DNA from 2 places in the Bradyrhizobium dasycarpum genome. Region 2 is predicted to be linked to the other one. Evidence: riboswitches for the same ligand, from Rfam matches in the RefSeq annotation. Region 2 holds a riboswitch; the other holds the start of a gene.
What was found. A riboswitch is a leader RNA that binds a small molecule or an ion and turns the genes downstream of it on or off. The one in region 2 is predicted to bind S-adenosylmethionine.

Region 1: another riboswitch for S-adenosylmethionine. It lies ahead of ACETMP_RS25920 (O-succinylhomoserine sulfhydrylase); the one in region 2 lies ahead of ACETMP_RS19345 (homoserine O-acetyltransferase).

The regions. Positions count from the first base shown of each region.
Region 1 is NZ_CP169574.1:5,435,792-5,446,455, forward strand. Features, by position in the region: gene ACETMP_RS25895 (Hsp33 family molecular chaperone) at 1-399, shown strand, start outside; gene apaG (Co2+/Mg2+ efflux protein ApaG) at 1,364-1,756, opposite strand; gene ACETMP_RS25905 (OpgC domain-containing protein) at 1,959-3,209, shown strand; gene ACETMP_RS25910 (SGNH/GDSL hydrolase family protein) at 3,209-3,988, shown strand; gene ACETMP_RS25915 (SGNH/GDSL hydrolase family protein) at 4,000-4,992, shown strand; gene ACETMP_RS25920 (O-succinylhomoserine sulfhydrylase) at 5,108-6,295, opposite strand; SAM riboswitch at 6,370-6,449, opposite strand; gene ACETMP_RS25925 (2'-deoxycytidine 5'-triphosphate deaminase) at 6,530-7,666, shown strand; gene ACETMP_RS25930 (PAS domain S-box protein) at 7,808-8,224, shown strand; gene ACETMP_RS25935 (hypothetical protein) at 8,329-9,381, shown strand; gene ACETMP_RS25940 (MATE family efflux transporter) at 9,545-10,664, shown strand, end outside.
Region 2 is NZ_CP169574.1:4,007,668-4,018,331, forward strand. Features, by position in the region: gene clpB (ATP-dependent chaperone ClpB) at 1-2,604, opposite strand, end outside; partial or broken gene ACETMP_RS19325 (MOSC domain-containing protein) at 2,843-3,632, shown strand; gene ACETMP_RS19330 (TIGR02594 family protein) at 3,872-4,540, opposite strand; gene ACETMP_RS19335 (alpha/beta fold hydrolase) at 4,758-5,621, shown strand; gene metW (methionine biosynthesis protein MetW) at 5,737-6,399, opposite strand; gene ACETMP_RS19345 (homoserine O-acetyltransferase) at 6,402-7,607, opposite strand; SAM riboswitch at 7,698-7,777, opposite strand; gene ACETMP_RS19350 (chorismate mutase) at 7,934-8,782, shown strand; gene hisC (histidinol-phosphate transaminase) at 8,819-9,916, shown strand; gene ACETMP_RS19360 (prephenate/arogenate dehydrogenase family protein) at 9,913-10,664, shown strand, end outside.

The sequences.
Region 1 (10,664 bases), 1.4 Mb from region 2:
TTTCTGCCGAAGGCGCCTGAGCGCGCGCGGCAGGCGGACTTGCATCCTGGGGATGCCCCCGACGGCGTCGAGGTGCATGCCGTCACCGAGGACGATGCCTGGGTCGAGGCACGTTCGCTGATCGAGACGGTCGAGGACGTCGAGCTGATCGATCCCGAGCTGTCCGGCGAGCGGCTGCTGTTCCGCCTGTTCCATGAGCGCGGCGTGCGCGTGTTCAATCCGCTGGTTCTTAAGGCGCGGTGCTCCTGCTCGCGCGATGCGGTCGCCGCGATGCTCAAAAGCTTCTCGCCCGACGACCGCGCCGCGATGGTCAAGGACGACAAGGTGGTCGTGACCTGCGAGTTCTGCTCGTCGGTCTACCAGTTCACGCCGCACGAGGCGGGCGTGGAAGACGCGTGAGCGAGCTCTCGCAGCTCTCCTAGGGTGGGTTAGCCGCGCGGATGTGCGCATCCGCTCGGCGTAAACCCATCTCTTCTGCTCCTCCGGATGCAGACAAGGGTGGGTTACGCCTTCGGCTAACCCACCCTACCGCCCCTTGCTGTGTCGCCTGCTGTCAATCCACCCGCGCGAAAATATTCCACTTTACCGAAATTCGGTTTTGACGTATGTGTCGCCCATCCCGGCTCAACCAGGAGGGGCGATCTCGAGGTCGTCTTGATCGCGAGCCGGGCTTGCGGTGGACGCGGCAGCGTCGGCACGAGAGGTGCGGGCAGGGCGGGTCGTCCCTGTGAGCCCGTGGCCGCGTGCAGACGAACGGCGCTGCTAGGCTTCGTCTCGCCTGTAAGTTTCCGGCTCCGTCGACAGGGCTGGAAATACTGCGGCGAAAGGGCGGGCCGTGCGTACGGCAAAACCGTGTGGTCCTGGCCGTCGTTGCTACGGTCAAGCTTTTCGAAGATGTGCGCGAGCCCGACCGGGCGGACGGCATCGTCAATTCGAACGGCGAGGGAGGCCAGAAGGAAAGTTCGGCTCCCGGGAGAGCACGGCATAAGCCGTCCGACCACCGCGCAGGGAAGGCCGAGTGATCGGCACCACCTGTATGCTGCTGTGCGGTTCTTCCTGCGTGTGCATTTTCGCGCAGCGGACCGCGGGTGCGTTGTCAGCACCCGGCCTTCCCTGCGCCCTCTTGGATTTGAGGGTGGAGACGCAAGCAAAGCTCGGGCGAATTCAGCCGCGAGAACAAGAAGGCGTGTCTGCAAGCTGAGCTGCCCGCCATAAGCTCGATCTCGTAGGATGGGTAGAGCGCAGCGAAACCCATCGCCCTTCCGCGAGCAGATGCGTGATGGGTTTCGCTGCGCTCTACCCATCCTACTTGACTGCGCCGCAACGCTCGCGCGTTGCGGCTTGTCCGGGACACGACCGGCTCCTAATTCAACACCCGCTTGCTGTCCGGGCTGTCCAGCGAGAACGCCGGCACGTCGATCTCGAAGCGCTCGCCGCTTTCGCTGACCATCTGGTAGCGGCCGGTCATGAAGCCGGAGGCGGTCGAGAGCGGGACGCCTGAGGTGTATTCGAAGCGCTCGCCGGGGGCCAGGATCGGCTGCTCGCCGACCACGCCCTCGCCCTTCACCTCCTGCTGGCGGCCGGAGGCGTCGGTGATGATCCAGTGCCGCGTCTTGAGCTGCACGGTCTCCTCGCCCGAATTGGTGATCACGATGGTGTAGGACCAGAAGTAGCGGGAGCGGTCGGCCGACGACTGCTCCGGAACAAAGTTCGGCTCGACGGTCACTTCGATTTGGCGGGTCACGGCGCGGTACATGGCTGCTACCATAGCGAAATCCGGCTCCGGAACCAAACGCCCTGGACGGCTTTGGCGACATCGTCCCGCCAGAATTCGAAGGGAATGACACCCCAGGGAAGGCACCGGAAAACCCCATGGCACCCGGCCGCTTTGCGGGGTAACGACCGGACCGGTACACTCCTTACACACGCCGCGATTTGCGGAAGGTTTTTGCGCCCCGATGACCATTGCCGACCAAGTGACGGGATCGACGATCACGGGAACTGCCGCATCTGAGGGGGCGAAGCCGCGCGCGAGGGCGCCGGCCATCACGCTGCCCGCCATCGGCGAGCGCGAACTCCGGCTCGACCTGTTCCGCGGGCTCGCGTTGTGGCTGATCTTCATCGACCATCTGCCGCCCAGTGTGTTGACCTGGTTCACGATCCGCAATTACGGCTTCAGCGACGCCACCGAGATCTTCATCTTCATCTCCGGCTACACCGCCGCCTTCGTCTACGGCAGGGCGATGCTGGAGAGCGGCGTCGTCATCGCCACCGCGCGCATCCTGCGCCGGGTCTGGCAGATCTACGTCGCCCACGTCTTCCTGTTCACGATCTTCCTTGCCGAGATCTCCTACGTCGCGACCAGCTTCGAGAACCCGCTCTACACCGAAGAGATGGGCATCATGGATTTCCTCAAGCAGCCCGACGTCACCATCGTGCAGGCGCTGCTGCTTCGCTTCCGCCCCGTCAACATGGACGTGCTGCCGCTCTATATCGTGCTGATGCTGGCGCTGCCTTTGATCCTGTGGTCGATGAAATGGCGGCCCGACGTCACGCTCGCCCTCTCGGTCGTGCTCTACGCGGTGACCTGGGAGTATGATCTGTATCTGTCGGCGTATCCGAACGGCTTCTGGGCCTTCAACCCCTTCGCCTGGCAATTGCTGTTCGTGTTCGGTGCCTGGTGCGCGCTCGGAGGGGCGCGCCGCATGTCGCGCATTCTGTCATCACGCGTCACGATGTGGCTGGCGATCGCCTATCTCATCGCGTCGTTCTACGTGACGCTGACCTGGTATGTGCCGCAGCTCTCCCAGTTCATGCCGAAGCTGGTCGAGCAATGGATGTATCCGATCAACAAGACCGATCTGGACGTGCTGCGCTTCACGCATTTCCTGGCGCTGGCGGCGCTCACCGTGCGCTTCCTGCCCCGGGATTGGCCGGGCTTGAAATCGCGCTGGCTGCGACCATTGATTCTATGCGGGCAGCATTCCCTCGAGATCTTCTGCCTCGGCGTCTTCCTGGCCTTTGCCGGCCATTTCATCCTCGCCGAAGTCTCCGGCGGCGCGGCCATGCATGCGCTAATTAGTCTCTCCGGGGTGCTGATCATGTGGGGCGTAGCCTGGGTGATTTCGTGGTACAAGCGCGTGGCTGACAAGAGCGGTACGAAGACCAAGAACGCCGTCGGCAACGCCGATCTGGCGGGAGGGGGCTGATGAAGGCGAAGGTTCTCCTGAGCCTGATCCTGCTATGCGGTAGCCTCGCCGCGCCCGTGGCGCGCGCGGGCGATGCTGCGCCTGCCGCCCCCAATGCGCCCGCAGCCTGTGAACTGCCGTCCTATCTGCTCACCAGCGAAAGCCGGCTGACAAAGGTCGCCGATGCGCTCCAGGCCGGCAAGCCGCTCGACATCCTGGTCATCGGCAGCCGCTCGACCACGATTCCATCCTCGGAGAGCAGCTCCTATCCGGCGCGAATGGAGGCGATCCTCAAGGAGAAGCTGCCGGCGTCCGAGGTGGTGCACGTCTCCGTAGAAATACAGAGCAAGAAGACGGCAGAGGAGACCGCGTCCACGTTCGTTAAGCTGATGGAAGCAAAAGCGCCTACTTTGGTGATCTGGCAGACCGGGACCGTGGATGCTATCCGATCCATCGATCCCGACGAATTTCGTAGCGCGGTGACCGAGGGGGTTGTTGCGCTGCAAAATGCAGGGGCTGACGTCGTCTTGATGAACTTGCAATACAGCCCGCGTACGGAGACCATGATCTCGGCGCCGCCTTATCTCGACAACATGCGGGTGGTGGCGCAGGAGCACGACATTCCGCTGTTCGATCGCTTCGCGATCATGCGGCAGTGGAATGACCAGGGTCAGTTCGACCTGTTCAGCCCGTCCCGCGGGCCCGAGCTGGCGAAGCAGGTCCATGATTGCCTTGGCCGGGCGTTGGCACAGTTCGTGATCGACGCAGCCCGTCGGGAGCCGGCCCAGCAGCAAAATTGAGGTTAGCGTTAATGAGTTCTCTCCGCCCTTTTTGCCTGACGGCATGGCTGGCCGCGCCTGCAGCCGCAGTGCTGCTGTCGCTGATGCCGGCCTCGCAATTGCAGGCCCAGACGCCGGCCATGCAGGCGACACCCGCCCCCGCACACTCGGCTGATCCCGCGCCCGCCTCGCCGTCCCAGACCGCCGTCGCCGCGACCTCGCCCGAGCAGCGCGGCATCACGGCGCGCGCCATCGACAAGGTGAAGCAGGCCGCCAAATCCGCCAGCGACATCTTCAACCGCGTGCCGTGCCAGCCGCCGAAGGGCGGCTCGAAGGCGATGGGCTCGCTGCCGCACGTCGCGGGCAAGCTCGTCGCCGGGCTGCCCGTCGTCATCGTCGCGTTCGGCTCGTCCTCGACTCAAGGGTTCGGCGCGAGCTCGCCGGAGTTCAATTACCCGAATCGTCTCGCCGCGCAGCTGCGCCGGCACTATCCGACCGCCGACATCAGCGTCATCAATGCCGGTGTCGGCGGCGAGGACGCGCCTGAGATGATGAAGCGCCTTCAGACGCAGGTGATCGACATGCATCCGGATCTCGTGATCTGGCAGGTCGGCACCAACGCCGTGCTGCGCAATCTCGATCCCGGCGAAACCGCCAAGATGGTGGAGGACGGCATCAGCCGCATCCAGGCCGCGGGCGGCGCCGACATCGTGCTGGTCGATCCGCAATATTCGCCGGCCGTCAACCAGCGCGCCGAGAGCGCCGGCAAGATGGTGAAGCTGCTCAGCAAGGTCGCCGAGCTCCGTCACGTCGGAATCTTCCCGCGCTTCGAGGTGATGCGTGACTGGCACGAGAAGCAGGCCATTCCGGTCGAGGGCTTCGTGATCGCCGACGGCCTGCACATGAACGATTGGGGCTATGCCTGCTTCGCCCAGCTGCTCGGCGACGACATCATCCGCTCGGTCGGCCAGATCAAGCTCGGCGTCAACGTGCCCGCTGACGTGCGGACGTATCGGCCGATGTAAGAGGGTGCGTAGGGTGGGTTAGGCGAAGCCGTAACCCACCACGGTCTATCTCCGCGGATGCAGAAGAGGTGGATTGCGCCTTCGGCCAATCCACCCTACGAGACCTCGCTTCGCTTCACGCCTGCTCCAGCGCCGCCGTCAGGTCCTCGATCAGATCGTCGGCATGCTCGAGCCCCGCCGAGAAGCGGATGAAGCCTTCGCCGATGCCGAGCGCGGCGCGGTCTTCCGGCTTCAGGCGCTGATGCGTCGTGGTGGCCGGATGCGTGACGAGGCTCTTGGCGTCGCCGAGATTGTTCGAGATCCTCGCCAGCTTCAGCGCGTTGAGCACGCGGAACGCGGCCGCCTTGCCGCCCTTGACCTCGAAGCCGACCAGCGTCGAGCCGCCACGCATCTGCTTTTTCACCAATGCGGCCTGCGGATGATCGGCGCGGCCGGGATAGACCAGCCGCGAGATCTTCGGGTGGCTCGCCAGCACCTCGGCGATGCGCGCCGCGGTCTCGGTCTGCGCGCGCACACGCACGCCGAGCGTCTCCAGGCCCTTGAGTAGGACCCAGGCGTTGAACGGCGAGATCGACGGCCCGGTCTGGCGCATGAAATTGTGGATGTGCTCGGCGATGAAGGCTTCCGAGGACAGGATGATGCCGCCGAGGCAGCGGCCCTGGCCGTCGATGTGCTTGGTCGCGGAATAGACCACGACGTCGGCCCCGAGCGCGAGCGGGCTCTGCCAGATCGGGGTTGCGAACACGTTGTCGACGACGAGCCGCGCGCCGCCCTTGTGCGCGATCTCGGCGATCCCGGGAATGTCGAGCACGTCCAGCGTCGGATTGGTCGGGCTCTCCAGGAAGAACGTCTTGGTGTTGGGCCGCAGCGCGCGCTGCCATTGGTCGAGGTCGAGGCCGTCGACCAGCGTGGTCTCGATGCCGTAGCGCGGCAACAGGTCCTGCACGACGTAGAGGCACGAGCCGAACAGTGCGCGGGAGGCCACGACGTGATCGCCGGCCCTCAGCGGCGCCAGGATCGCGGTCGTCACCGCGGCCATTCCGGTCGCCGCCGAGCGGGCGGCCTCGGCGCCCTCGAGCTCGATCATGCGGCGCTCGAACATCGCGATGGTGGGATTGGAATAGCGCGAATAGATGAAGCCGGGGTCCTCGCCCTTGAACCGCGCCTCGCATTGCTCGGCGGTGTCGTAGACATAGCCCTGGGTCAGGAACAGCGCCTCCGAGGTCTCGCCATATTGCGAGCGCAGGGTGCCGGAATGGACCAGGCGGGTTTCGGGGCGGTAAGCAGCAGGCGACTTCGACATAGGACCCTCCGACATGACCGTGAACGCGAAAACGGTCACAAAAAAACCGGCCTGGATATCTCCACGGGCCGGGATCACAGAGGTCCCCGGCCTGTTTAGCGACTTATTTAACGTGGCTGCAAGCCGGCCGGCTCAAATCACCACGGGATAAGTGATGCTCATATTCGGCAATGCCCTTTCCGTCAAGGCGTCCATCGGATAGCCGTAAAAGACCTGTATTTCCGGCGTGTCCGGATGCATTTGAGCCCTGATGAGGACCCCCGGTTGACGTTCACGGTCGCGCCCGACGCCAATGGTATCCTGCCCGACCGCATGATCGCGGCGATGGCGGAGGCGGGGCTCATCCGGCCCGCCTACGACTTCGTCGAGAGCCAGATCCAGCCGGCCAGCCTCGATCTGCGTCTCGGCGACATCGCCTATCGCGTCCGCGCCAGCTTCCTGCCCGGTCCCGGCGCCACCGTCGCCGAGCGCATCGACGAATTGAAGCTGCACGAGTTCAGCCTCGCCGACGGCGCCGTGCTGGAGACCAACTGCGTCTACATCGTGCCGCTGCTGGAAAGCCTGGCGCTGCCGCCGGAGATCGTCGCGGCCGCCAACCCCAAGAGCTCCACCGGCCGGCTCGACGTCTTCACCCGCGTGATCGCCGACGGCACCCGCCGCTTCGACATGATCGGCGCCGGCTATCACGGCCCGCTCTATGCCGAGATCAGCCCGAAGACCTTTCCGGTGCTGGTGCGCGAAGGCTCGCGCCTCAGCCAGGTGCGCTTCCGCACCGGCGATGCCATCCTCAACGCCGACGAACTCGACGGCTTGCACGCCGCCGAGCGTCTGGTCGATGTCGACGATGCCGATCTGTCGGGCGGCGTCGCCGTCTCCGTCGATCTCTCCGGCGAGAAAGCGGGCGGCTTCGTCGGTTATCGCGCCAAGCGTCACACCGGCGTCGTCGACGTCGATCGCCGCTCCGGCTACGCGGTGGAGGATTTCTGGGAGCCGATGTCGGCCCGTCCGGACGGCAGCCTGATCCTCGATCCCGGCGAGTTCTACATCCTCGCCTCGAAGGAAGCCGTGCAGGTGCCGCCCGACTACGCCGCGGAGATGGTGCCGTTCGATCCCCTGGTCGGCGAGTTCCGCGTGCACTATGCCGGATTCTTCGATCCCGGCTTCGGCTATGCCGGCGCCGGCGGACAGGGCGCGCGCGCCGTGCTGGAGGTGCGCTCGCGCGAAGTGCCGTTCATCCTCGAGCACGGCCAGATCGTCGGCCGTCTCGTCTACGAGAAGATGCTGGCCCGCCCTGATGCGATGTACGGCCAGCGTATCGGTTCCAACTACCAGGCCCAGGGCCTCAAACTATCGAAGCATTTTCGGGTGTAGCCCGATCCTGTAGCCCGGATGGAGCGAAGCGAAATCCGGGGCAGTCTCACTTGTGGCACGATCCCGGATTACGCGGAGCCTGTCATCGGGCGGCGCTCCGGCGCCGACCCGGTGGCTTTGTCCGGGCTACGAGGTGAGCATATGACCAATCCATCCGAACTCGATGCAAGGATCGCCGAAGGCGTCGCGGATGCGCTGATCTATTCGGATCGCTCGGGAACGATCATGCGCTGGAACGGTGCCGCGGCGGCCCTGTTCGGCTTCTCCGCTGCGGAAGCGCTCGGCCAGAATCTCGACCTGATCATTCCCGAGCATCTGCGCGCCGCGCACTGGAAGGGCTTTGAGGCCGCGCTCGCCAGCGGCAGCATGAAGCTTGCGGGCAAGCCGACGCTGACCCGCGCGCTGCACAAGAGCGGACGCAAGCTCTACATCGAGATGACGTTCGCCCTGGTGCGGGATTCCGCCGGCAACGTCCTCGGATCCGTGGCGATGGCGCGCGATGTCACCGAGCGGGTCGAGCGTGAGCGCGCGGCCAAGGCGCCGCCGCAAACTTCGTGATGCGGAATTGACGGGTCATCGCGCAGGGCGCCCTGCACGGGCGTGATGTTGCCTGCCGCGGGGTGCAGTGACACACTCGATCGAAACAACGATCGGGAGCGAACATGGCCGCCGCTTTGGACGCCGCGCAGGAAGCCCAATGGAAGCGCTGGCGCGCGGTCGCCGACCTCTATCACGCTTTTTTCACCGGACTCATCCTCACCGTCGTGACGCGGCGCGGCACCGCTGACGCCGCCGAGTTCGTCTTCCGCGTGTTTCGCCGCCAGCAGCAGGAGCGCTTCCTGCCGGGCCTCGCGAAGCTCGGGATCGATCATCTGCCGCCGGCGGTGGCGGCCGCGCAATATCACTACCTCTCCAACTGGATCGGCGGCGTGCATGTCGAGTACATGTACGAGAGCGACGCCAAGGCCTGGATCCGCTATCCGCCGCCGCGCTGGATCTGGAAGGGCACAGCGATCTGCGGCGTGCCGGGCGAGGTCTCGCGCGCGATGCTGCGCGGCTGGCACGCCAACAATGGCGCAGCCCTCGGCGATCTCAGGCTCGGCTTCGTCTGCACCAAGCAGAGCGTCGACGGCCAGGATGGGCTGGAAGGCTACTATCACCAATACGATCATCCGCTCGAGCCGGACCAGCGGCTGGTGTTCGCGCGCCACCTCGAGGCGCCGCTGTTCGATGCGAAGACCGCGCCGGCGCTTCCCGTGGCGAGCTGGCCGAAACCGCGTCTGGAAAAAGCCTATCGCAATTACGCGATGGAATATGTGCGCACCGCCGCGCCCGTCATGGTGCAGCTGTTCGGTCCTGAAGACGCCGGCTATCTGCTGCGCCTCACCGGCAAGCTGATCGGGATGCAATATTTCGACGACGTCGCGGCCGCGCTGGCGATGAGCCGCGGCGGGGCAAGCGAATTCGTCGCGTTCCTGAACGCGCTGCTTGCCGCGCAGGATGATGCGGTCGAGACCGCACGATCCGAAGGTGCCTTCGAGGTCCGCCAGCAGACGTGGAAGCTGATGGACGACGTCGCTGACTATCACCCGGCTTGCGCCAAGGTGCTGGAGGGGCTGTTCGAAGGCCTCGCCGCAGGCTGCGGGCGGCATATCGCCGTGCATCTGCGCCCCGCCGCCGGTTGCCGCCCGCCATTGGTCTGGTCGATCGAGTAGCCCTGCCCATCGGAATGCGCTGCCGCAGGGCACGCCTGCATCCGGCGCAGGAGGAATCGGCCATGGCCGTGCTAACAAGCCTCCCGGCGCCCCGCGCGAACAAATTGATTGCCACACCCAAGCATTGCCGCGCCGCAAGGGGCGCCCGTGCCCCGGAGAGGACATGTCCGACATCGCCGAGATCCCGGTCGATGAGCAAGAGCGGCCGCTGCCGCCGCCGGTGCGAAACGCGCTGACCGACGGGCCGATCCTGCGCACGCTGCTCGGCCTCGCCTGGCCCAACGCGATCGCGCTGTCGGCCGGCACCTGCACGGTGATCGCGGAAACCTCCTATATCGGCCGGCTCGGCGTCGAGGCGCTGGCGGCGATGGCGCTGGTGTTCCCGACCATCATCCTGACCATGACCATGTCGGGCGGCGCCATGGGCGGCGCGGTGGCGTCCGCCATTGCACGCGCGCTCGGTGCCGGCGATCGCGAGCGCGCCGGCACGCTCGCCGCGCACGCGATCCTGATCGGCATCAGCTTCGGTCTCGTCTTCATGCTGGGCATGCTGATCTTCGGGCCCAAAGTGCTGGAGATGCTCGGCGGCCGCGGCGATGTGCTGACCCATGCAATTGCCTACACGCAGGTGTTTTTCGGCGGCGCCGTGCTGCCCTGGCTGCTCAACACCATGGCCGGCGTGCTGCGCGGCACCGGCAACATGAAGCTGCCGTCGTTCCTGATCCTCAACTCGGCGGTCTGGCAGATCGTGCTGGGTGGCATGCTCGGCCTCGGGCTCGGGCCGGTGCCGCAATTCGGCATGCGCGGCGTCGCGGCCGGCGCGCTGATCGCCTATTCCATGAACATCTGCATCATGGCCTGGTACCTGTTCTCCGGGCGCGCGCGCGTCACACCGAAGCTGCGCGGGCTGCGCATCCAATGGGCGATGTTTTTCGACATCCTCAAGGTCGGCGCCATCGCCTGCTTCTCGCCGCTGCAATCGGTGCTGACGATCTCGATCTTCACCCACATGCTGGCGCAGTTCGGGACCACGATCCTCGCCGGCTATGGCATCGGTGCGCGGCTCGAATTCCTGCTGACCTCGATCGCGTTCTCGTTCGGCATCGCCTGCGTGCCGATGGTCGGGATGGCGATCGGCGCCGGCAACATTGCACGCGCCCGGCGCATCGCCTGGATCGCCAGTGCGGCGGCCTTCGTCGCCGTCGGCGCACCGGCCTGTGTCGTTGCGATGTTCCCCGACCTCTGGATCGACATCTTCACCGACAGCGCGGCCGTGCGCGCGG
Region 2 (10,664 bases):
CTGCGTGATCTCGGCTGTCTGCGGCGCCTTGCCGTTGAAGGTCAGCACGTTGCCTTCGGACGAGATCGCGACGCTGTCGCCGTCCCTGACGTCGCCGGCCAGGATCATCTCGGCGAGCGGATCCTGGAGGTGGCGCTGGATCACGCGCTTCAGCGGACGTGCGCCGTAGGCGGGATCCCAGCCCTTGGCGGCGAGCCAGTCGCGGCCGGCCGCGTCGAGCGTCAGCGTGATCTTGCGATCGGTCAGCAGCTTCTGCAGCCGCGCGAACTGGATCTCGACGATCCGGCCCATCTCGCTGCGCTGCAGCCGGTGGAACAGGATGATCTCGTCGACGCGGTTGAGGAATTCGGGGCGGAAATGCCCGCGAACCATTCCCATCACCTGCTCGCGCACGGCCGAGGTGTCCTCGCCCTCGGGCTGGTTCACCAAATACTCCGACCCGAGGTTCGAGGTCATGATGATCAGCGTGTTGCGGAAGTCGACGGTGCGGCCCTGGCCGTCGGTCAGGCGGCCGTCGTCAAGCACCTGCAACAGGACGTTGAAGACGTCAGGATGCGCCTTCTCGATCTCGTCGAACAGCACGACCTGGTAAGGCCGGCGCCGCACCGCTTCGGTAAGCGCGCCGCCCTCGTCATAGCCGACATAGCCCGGAGGCGCGCCGATCAGCCGCGAGACCGAGTGCTTCTCCATGTATTCGGACATGTCGAGGCGGACCATCGCGGTCTCGTCGTTGAACAGGTACTCGGCGAGCGCCTTGGTCAGCTCGGTCTTGCCGACGCCGGTCGGCCCCAGGAACATGAACGAGCCGGTGGGGCGGTTCGGATCCTGCAAGCCTGCGCGCGAGCGGCGGACGGCGGTTGCGACCGCACGCACGGCCTCGGCCTGGCCGACGACGCGTTGCGCCAATTGCTCCTCCATCTTGAGGAGCTTCTCCTTTTCGCCTTCCAGCATCTTGTCGACGGGCACGCCGGTCCAGCGCGAGACCACCTGCGCGATGTGGTTGGCGGTGACCGCCTCCTCCACCATCTCGCCGGAGTTCTCCTTGGCTTCGATATCGGCAAGCTGCTTCTCCAGTTGCGGAATCCGGCCATAGGCCAGCTCGCCCGCCTTCTGGAATTCGCCGCGCCGCTGCGCGTTGGCGAGCTCGACCCGCAGACCGTCGAGCTCGGCCTTCAGCTTCTGGGCGTCGGAGAGCTTGTTCTTCTCCGCGCTCCAGCGCGACGTCAGCGCAGCCGACTTCTCCTCGAGCTCGACCAGGTCCTTCTCCAGCGTCTGGAGCCTCGACTTGGAGCCGGGATCGGTTTCCTTCTTCAGCGCTTCCTGCTCGATCTTGAGCCGGATGATCTCGCGGTCGAGCAAATCCAGCTCTTCCGGCTTGGAATCGACCTGCATCTTCAGCCGGGCCGCGGCCTCGTCCATGAGGTCGATCGCCTTGTCGGGCAGGAAGCGATCGGTGATGTAGCGGTTGGACAGGGTCGTCGCCGCCACCAGCGCGGAATCGGTGATCCGCACGCCGTGGTGCTGCTCGTACTTGTCCTTCAAGCCGCGCAGGATCGAGATCGTGTCCTCGACCGAGGGCTCGCTGACGAAGATCGGCTGGAAGCGCCGCGCCAGCGCGGCGTCCTTCTCGACGTGCTTCTGATATTCGTCGAGCGTGGTCGCACCGATGCAGTGCAGCTCGCCGCGCGCGAGCGCCGGCTTGAGTAGGTTGGAGGCGTCCATCGCGCCGTCGCCCTTGCCGGCGCCGATCAGCGTGTGCATCTCGTCGATGAACAGGATGAAGGTGCCCTCGCTGCCAGTGACCTCCTGCAGCACGGCCTTCAGCCGCTCCTCGAACTCACCGCGATATTTCGCGCCGGCGATCAGCGCGCCGAGATCGAGCGACAGCAGCTTCTTGTCCTTCAGGCTCTCGGGCACGTCACCGTTGACGATGCGCAGGGCGAGGCCTTCGGCGATGGCGGTCTTGCCGACGCCGGGCTCACCGATCAGGACGGGATTGTTCTTGGTCCGGCGCGACAGCACCTGGATGGTCCGCCGAATCTCCTCGTCGCGGCCGATGACCGGATCGAGCTTGCCGTCGCGCGCCGCCTGGGTCAGGTCGCGGGCATATTTCTTCAGCGCATCATAAGCGTTCTCGGCGGTCGCGGAGTCCGCGGTTCGGCCCTTGCGCAGCGCCTCGATCGCCGCGTTGAGGTTTTGCGGGGTGACGCCGCCCTTGTTCAGGATCGTGCCGGCCTCGCTGGACTTCTCCAGCGTGAGGCCGAGCAGCAGCCGCTCGACGGTAACGAAGCTGTCGCCGGCCTTCTCGCCGGCCTTCTCGGCGGCGTCGAAGGTGCGGGCGAGCTCGGGTGCGAGGTAGATCTGGCCGGCGCCGCCGCCGGAAACCTTCGGCACCTTGCCGAGGGCGTCCTCGGTTGCCTTCAGAATTGCACGGGAATTGCCGCCGGCGCGGTCGATCAGGCCGGCAGCCAGCCCCTCATTGTCGTCCAGCAGGACCTTCAGCATGTGCAGGGTCGAAAACTGCTGATGCCCCTCGCGCATCGCAAGCGACTGCGCGGACTGGATGAAGCCCCTGGAGCGTTCGGTATATTTCTCGATATTCATCTTTTCTGTCCCTCGGCCTGCCCTTGGGGCCCTCTCAGGCACCCCAATACGGCATCTTCATTGGGTTTCGACTGACCGCATTGAGGATTCTCAAGCGGGAACGATGGTCTTTTGCCGGCTTGGCGCCGGCCTGAGGCAGATGTGGGAAGCGGTCCGGTGGAAGGAAAGAGGCGCGTTCACAATTTCGTGCGCTTCTCGGCTGCTTGGCGCGGGCCGGCCGAATCCTCTAAGTAACGGCATGACAGCCAGCCAGACCGCCGAGATCACCGGCCTCTACCGCTACCCGGTCAAGGGCCTGACGCCGGAGCCGCTGCGCCGCGTCCCCTTGCGACCGGGCCAGACCCTGCCCGCCGACCGCCGCTACGCCATCGAGAACGGCCCGAGCGGTTTCGATCCTGAAGCGCCCGAATGGAAGCCGAAGATCCAGTTCCTGATGCTGGCACGCAATGAGCGGCTGGCCGAGCTCGACAGCCATTTCGACGACGCCAGCAATGTCCTGACCATCCGCAGGGATGGTCAGGTCGTCGCCAGCGGGGACCTGGAGACCGCGGCCGGGCGGGCGGCCATCGAGCGCTACGTCGCGGAGAACTTTCAGCCGGAACTCAAGGGCCCGCCGAAACTGCTGTCCGGCCGCGACCACAGCTTCTCCGACGTCGCCCGCAAGGTGGTTTCCATCATCAATCTCGGCAGTGTCCGCGCCATCGAGGCCATGCTGGGCGGCACCGCCGTGCATCCGCTGCGCTTCCGCGCCAATCTCTACGTGAAAGGCTGGCCGGCCTGGTCGGAACTCGATCTCGTCGGCCAGACGCTTGCGATCGGACCGGCGCGGCTGAAGGTGGTCAAGCGCATCGTCCGCTGCCCCGCCACCAATGTGGACCCGGTGACGGCCAAGCGCGATCTCGAGGATCCCGCCGACGCTCTCGCGCCATCTCGGCCACATGGACTGCGGCATCTATGCCGAGGTGATCGAAGGTGGCGAGGTCGGTATCGGCGATGCGATCGCGGTGGAGCAACCGAAGCTGCTGTGAGCTTCATAGGGTGGGTTAGCCGAAGGCGTAACCCACCATCGTCTGTCACCGCAGAAGCCGAAGAGGTGGGTTACGCCAGCGGACCGCGCTTCGCGCGCCCGCTAGCTAACCCACCCTACGCACCGCCGTAGGGCGGGCAAAGGCGCCCTGGCGCCGTGCCCACCACTTCTCTCAGCTGGCAGAAGCCGTGGGCACGCGCTTCGCTTTGCCCACCCTACGAGACCGTCGCTGTCGTTACCTCAATTCGGCATCACATACGCATAGATGCGGCCGCGCGAGACCGGTGCCTCGCGAACGCGGTTGCCGTTGTTGCCGGAGATCATGATCGGATTGCCCTGCGCATCGATGCCGGTGACGATGCCGACATGGCCGCCGCGGCGACCGCGCGACATCACCGCGATGGCGCCGACCTGCGGACCGGAGACGCGCGTGCCGTAGCGCGCAAACGAGCTCGCCATGTCCGATCCGGTGCCCTGATGACCGGTGTGCTGCAGCACCATGTTCATGAAGCGCGCGCACCACAGCCTGCCGCGCCCGGTCGGATTGCCGCCGATGTAGCGGCGCGCCTCGGACACGAGGCCCGAGCCGCCACCGAAGCCGCCGCTGCTCGTGGCAGAATTGGACATGCCGTTGCTGGCCGTGCCGCCATTGGCGTTCGGGTCATAGGCTGCGAAACTGTTGCCGAAGCCACTCGCCTGCAGCTGCGCAGCGCTGCGCTCGAAGCGCGAACTGCGTGCATGGTGGCGGTGATGATGATGTCTGGCGTGGTGCACGTGAGCGTGCCGCTCTGCGCTATGACGATGATGCGGCCGCGCTGAGGCCGGAGAACCGAATGCGGCAAGAGCCGCGGAGAAGATCGCCAGCGCAACAACACAACGCGACAGGCGAGACGCAAACAACTCAAACATTCTTCATCCTTCGTTGACACCCCACTTCCCGCCGGCTCGTGCAAGAGCCGACATCCGTCCGGCCGTTAAGCCGCCCGATGTGGCGAGAAAAAGACGCCGATAACCCGCGAATAGCTGCGATGATTTTGCGCCGACACTGGTCCGATGCTTGCCGCATTGCGGACAACAGCATTAACTGCAATCCTGCAAAGGCGGCTTGAACAGAGGGAAACGGTTAATGCCCCACGCCACGACCAGGGACGACGTCCGCATCTATTTCGAAGAGGCGGGTCAGGGAACGCCAATCATTTTTCTGCACGAGTTCGCGGCCGACTACACCAATTGGGAGCCGCAGATGCGTTACTTCTCGCGCGGCCACCGCTGCATCACCTATTCGGCGCGCGGCTACACGCCGTCGGACGTGCCCGCGGGCGAGGTCTACAGCTACACGCATTTCTACAGCGACGCCCTCGCGGTGCTCGATCATCTCGGAATCGAGCGCGCGCATCTCGTCGGCCTGTCGATGGGTGCCTACTCGTCGCTCCAGATCGGATTGAATGCGCCGCAGCGCGCGCTCTCGATGACGCTGGCCGGCGTCGGCTCGGGCTCGGAGCTGGAGAATTTGGCGGCCTGGCGTCAGCAGTGCCGCGCCAATGCCGAGCAGTTCGAGACGCTGGGCTCCGCCGAGGTCGCCAAAGTCACGCGCGAGGCGCCGAGCCGGATTCCCTTCCTGGTGAAGGATCCGCGCGGCCACGCCGATTTCTACGCCGCGCTGGCGCGTCACGACGCCCAGGGTTCGGCGCGCACGATGCGCGGCTTCCAGGGTGGGCGGCCGTCGATCTACACGATGACCGATGCGATCAGGAAGGCGACGACGCCGGCACTGATTATCTGCGGCGACGAGGACGATCCGTGCGTGGGCCCGAGCCTGTTCCTGAAGAAGCACCTTCCCGCGGCGGGGCTCGCGATGTTTCCGAAGTCCGGCCACGTGCTCAATCTCGAAGAGCCCGCGCTGTTCAATGAAAGCGTCGAGCAGTTCGTGACGCTGGTGGAAGCGGGGCGCTGGCCGGCGCGGGATCCGCGGTCTTTAGCTCCACACTAGCTGTCATTCCGGGATGCGCCGAAGGCGCAGGCCCAGGAATCCATGGGGCCGCAAACTGTGGCGCGATGGATTCCGGGCTCGATGCTTCGCATCGCCCCGCAATGACGGAGAGAGTTCATTTCCCCCCGCCCCTGCTCAGCAAGAACACCGCCTGCTCGCCGAACATGTTCCACACCCACCAGGGCAGGTTCAGCGGCACCGGGCGGCCGTAGAGATCGAGCGCCACCGAGCGCTCCATCTTGACGTTGATCTCGTCGCAGAGCTGCACGAAATCCTTGATGGTGCAGAAATGGATGTTGGCAGTGTCGTACCAGGTCGCCGGCAGGTTCTCGGTGCGCGGCATGTGGCCGCCGACCAGCAGCTGGAGCCGCATCTTCCAGAAGCCGAAATTCGGGAACGAGACGATGGCTCTTCGGCCAATGCGCAGCAGGTTTTCCAGCACCACCCGCGGCTGCCGCGTTGCCTGCAGCGTCTGCGACAGGATCACGTAGTCGAAGGCGTCGTCGGGATAATTGACGAGGTCGGTGTCGGCGTCGCCCTGCACCACCGCGAGGCCCTTGGCGACGCAGCGGTTGACGCCCTCGCGCGACAGCTCGATGCCGCGGCCGTCGATGCCGCGCGTCTCCAGCAGCTGCAGCAGGTCACCCTCGCCGCAGCCGACGTCGAGCACCTTCGAGCCCGGCTTGACCATCTCGGCGACCAGGAGGTGATCGGCGCGAAACTGGCCGGACTGCCTCGCCGCAAGGCCGCCGAGCGGCAGCACTTCCTGTACAGACATCGCTAGCCGTCCTTCCTGCCGGTGAGCCCGCGCGCCTTGCCTGCCGATTGCAGGAAGGCGCGGGAGATGTCGAAGAATTCGGGCACGTCGAGCAGGAAGGCGTCGTGTCCGCGATCGGTCTCGATCTCCGCGAACGACACCCGCGCACTCGAGGCGTTCAGCGCATGCACCAGCGCGCGAGATTCCGAGGTCGGAAACAGCCAGTCGCTGGTGAAGGAGACGACGCAGAAGCGGGTCTTGATGTCGGCGAACGCTTTCGCCAGCACGCCGCCATGGTCGGCGGCGATGTCGAAATAGTCCATCGCGCGCGTCAGATAGAGATAGGAATTGGCATCGAAGCGCTCGACGAAGGAGGAGCCCTGGTAGCGCAGATAGGACTCGACCTGGAAGTCGGCGTCGAACGAGAAGGTCGGCAGCTCGCGATCCTGCATGCGCCGGCCGAACTTGCGATGCAGCGCCGCGTCGGAGAGATAGGTGATGTGCGCCGCCATGCGCGCCACCGCGAGCCCGCGATGCGGATGGATGCCGTGATCGGCATAGCCGCCGCCGTGCCAATCGGGATCGGCCATCACGGCCTGGCGGCCGAGCTCGTGGAAGGCGATGTTCTGCGCCGAGTGCCGCGTCGCGCAGGCGATCGCCAGCGCGGAGAACACGCGGGCAGGATAGGCCGCGGTCCATTGCAGCACCTGCATGCCGCCCATCGAGCCGCCGACCACCGCAAACAATGTGTCGATGCCGAGCCGGTCGATCAGCATGGCCTGTGCGCGCACCATGTCCGGAATCGTGATGACGGGAAAATCGAGCCCCCAGACCTTGCCGGTGGCGGGATTGATCGACGCCGGCCCGGTCGAGCCCATGCAGCCGCCGATCACGTTGGAGCAGATGATGAAGTAGTGCTTGGGATCGATCGGACGGCCGGGGCCGACCAGGGTTTCCCACCAGCCGGGCTTGCCGGTGACGGGATGGACATTGGCGACATGCTGATCGCCGGTCAGGGCATGACAGATCAGGACCGCGTTGGAGCGATCGGCATTGAGCTCGCCATAGGTCTGGTAGGCGATCTGGAACGGGCTGAGATCGACGCCGCAATCGAGCCGCAGCGGCTGCTCGGCGCCGAAATGCGCAACCTGCGAGCTCGGATGATCCACCTCATGCGACCGCTCGTCGGCGCTGATCGCAGGACTCGGTATCGACTTGACGCCACCCATCTGACCATCGACCTCGTTTGCGATCAAACGCTGACCGCCACTTGCATCAGGCCATGAAAAACCCGGCCTGAACGATAGGTTCGGCCGGGATCGGAAGCGTCCCCGGCCTGTTTAGCGAGTTTTTTAACGTGGCTGCAAGCCGGCCGGCTCAAATGACCACGGAACGGGCAAAAGCTACCGTCTTGGGCGGTTTTCGTCAAGTCGCGGCCCGGATCGGCTCAATTCGCCTCTGCCGCGTCGCCCGGGAAGGACGTCATTTCTCTTTGCTTTCGCCGCCTCGACTGCCTAATCAGGGCATCCCCCATCGGAACGATCGACAGTCAGACATGTCCCAACGTCCGCCCGCGCCGCCATCATTGCAGGAATTGCGCAAGGAGATCGATGCGATCGACGAGGCCATGCATCGCCTGCTGATGCAGCGCGGCGACATCATCGACCGCCTGATCCAGGTGAAGCAGACCCAGGAGGTCGGCTCCGCGTTCCGCCCGGCGCGCGAGGCCTCCATGATGCGCGAGATCGTGCAGCGTCATCGCGGCATCCTGCCGCTCGACACGGTCGAGAGCATCTGGCGCGTCATCATCTCGACCTTCACCTATGTGCAGGCGCCGTTCTCCGTGCATGCCGACATCTCGGTGAGCGAGCCGGCGATGCGCGATTCCGCGCGCTTCCATTTCGGTTTCACGGTGCCTTACGTCGCGCATTTCAGCGCGCAGGCCGCGGTCGAGGCGGTGGCGAGATCCAAGGGCGATCTGGCGCTGGTCTCGGCGACGTCGAGCCGCACGCCGTGGTGGCTGGAGCTGGAAGCCGCCGGCGCGCCGAAGATCATCGCGCGGATGCCCTTCGTCGAGCGTGCCGACCATCCGGCGGCGATGCCGGTGTTCGCGGTCTCGCGTGTGCCCGACAGCGCCCTGGTGACGGAGGTCGAGACCTTCAGCGTGCGTGTGTCGGGCTGGAACGCCGAGGTCGCGCGCGCCCTGTCGCCGCTCGCCGAGATCGTGGCGGTGCCCGACACGGCCTTCGACGGCGCGGCGCTGCTGGTCTCGGTTACCGGCGCGACCAGCATCGACAAGATCAGGGCTGCCCTGATCGAGGCGGGGGCCTCGGTGCGCTCCGTGGCCCTCGTCGGCAGCCACGCAACGCGCTATACGGTGCCCCCGACCGGGGCGAAATCGTAAACCACGCGCCACGCCCTGCCATTTTCGGAGTTCAAGATGTCCCGCCCCGTGCCGAATCCCGGCATTCTCGATATTGCGCCCTATACGCCCGGCAAGAGCCCGGTCGCCGAACCGGGCCGCAAGGTGTTCAAGCTCTCGGCCAACGAGACGCCGTTCGGGCCCTCGCCCAAGGCGATCGAGGCGTTCAAGCGCGTGGCGGACCACCTGGAAGACTACCCGGAAGGCACCTCGCGCGTGCTGCGCGAGGCGATCGGCCGCTCCTTCGGGCTCGACCCCAACCGCATCATCTGCGGCGCCGGCTCGGACGAGATCCTCAATCTGCTCGCCCACACCTATCTGAGCCACGGCGACGAGGCGATCTCCACCACGCACGGCTTCCTGGTCTACCCGATCGCGACCATGGCGGTCGGCGCCAAGAACGTCATCGCGCAGGAGAAGGATCTCACCTGCGACGTCGATGCCATCCTCAAGGCGGTGACGCCGAAGACCAAGCTGGTCTGGCTCGCCAACCCCAACAATCCGACCGGCACTTACATCCCGTTCGACGAGGTCAAGCGGCTGCGCGCCGGGCTGCCGTCGCACGTGCTGCTGGTACTGGATGCCGCCTATTGCGACTATGTCTCGCGCAACGACTACGAGATGGGGATCGAGCTCGTCGCCACCACCGAGAACACGGTGGTGACGCACACCTTCTCCAAGATCCACGGTCTCGCCGCGCTGCGCATCGGCTGGATGTTCGGCCCCGAGCACATCATCGACGCCGTCAACCGCATCCGCGGTCCCTTCAACGTGTCGACGCCGGCGATGTATGCCGCGGTCGCCGCGATCGAGGACACCGCGCACCAGGCGATGTCGAAGCAGTTCACCGAGACCTGGCGCAACTGGCTGACCGAGGAGATCGGCAAGCTCGGATTGAAGGTGACGCCGAGCGTCGCCAATTTCGTGCTGATCCATTTCCCGACCGACAAGGGCAGGACCGCCGACGACGCCGACGCCTTCCTCACCAGGCGCGGCCTCGTGCTGCGCGGCCTGAAGAACTACGGCCTGCCGCATTCGCTGCGCATGACCATCGGCACCGAGGAGGCCAACCGCCTCGTGGTCGACGGCTTGCGCGACTTCATGGCCGGCAAATGAGCGAGCAGGCGCACTTCCAGCGCGTGGCGCTGATCGGCTTCGGCCTGATCGGCGGCTCGATCGCGCGCGCTGCGAAGCTCCAGGGCCTGGCTGGCGAGATCGTCACCACCGCGCGCTCGGAGAAGACGCGCGCGCGGGTGATGGAGCTCGGTATCGTCGACAAGGTGGTGGCGACCAATGCGGAAGCGGTGAAGGATGCCGATCTCGTCATCCTCTGCATTCCCGTCGGCGCCTGCGGGCCGGTGGCGCAGGAGATTGCCGCGCATCTGAAGCCGGGCGCTGTTGTCTCCGACGTCGGCTCGGTCAAGGGCGCGATCGTCAGGGACATGGCGCCGCATCTGCCGAAGACCGTTCATTTCGTGCCGGCGCACCCGGTGGCGGGCACCGAGCATTCGGGGCCGGATTCAGGCTTCGCCGAGCTCTTCATCAACCGCTGGTGCATCCTGACCCCGCCCGAAGGCGTCGATGCCGCGGCGACCGATCGCCTGCGGGCGTTCTGGGCGGCGATGGGTGCCAAGGTCGAGGTGATGACGCCGGACCATCACGATCTCGTGCTCGCCATCACCAGCCATCTGCCGCATCTGATCGCCTACACCATCGTCGGCACCGCCGACGAGCTGGCGCAGGTGACGGAATCGGAGGTCATCAAGTTTTCCGCCGGCGGCTTCCGCGATTTCACCCGCATCGCGGCCTCCGATCCGACGATGTGGCGCGACGTCTTCCTCGCCAACAAGGAGGCCGTGCTGGA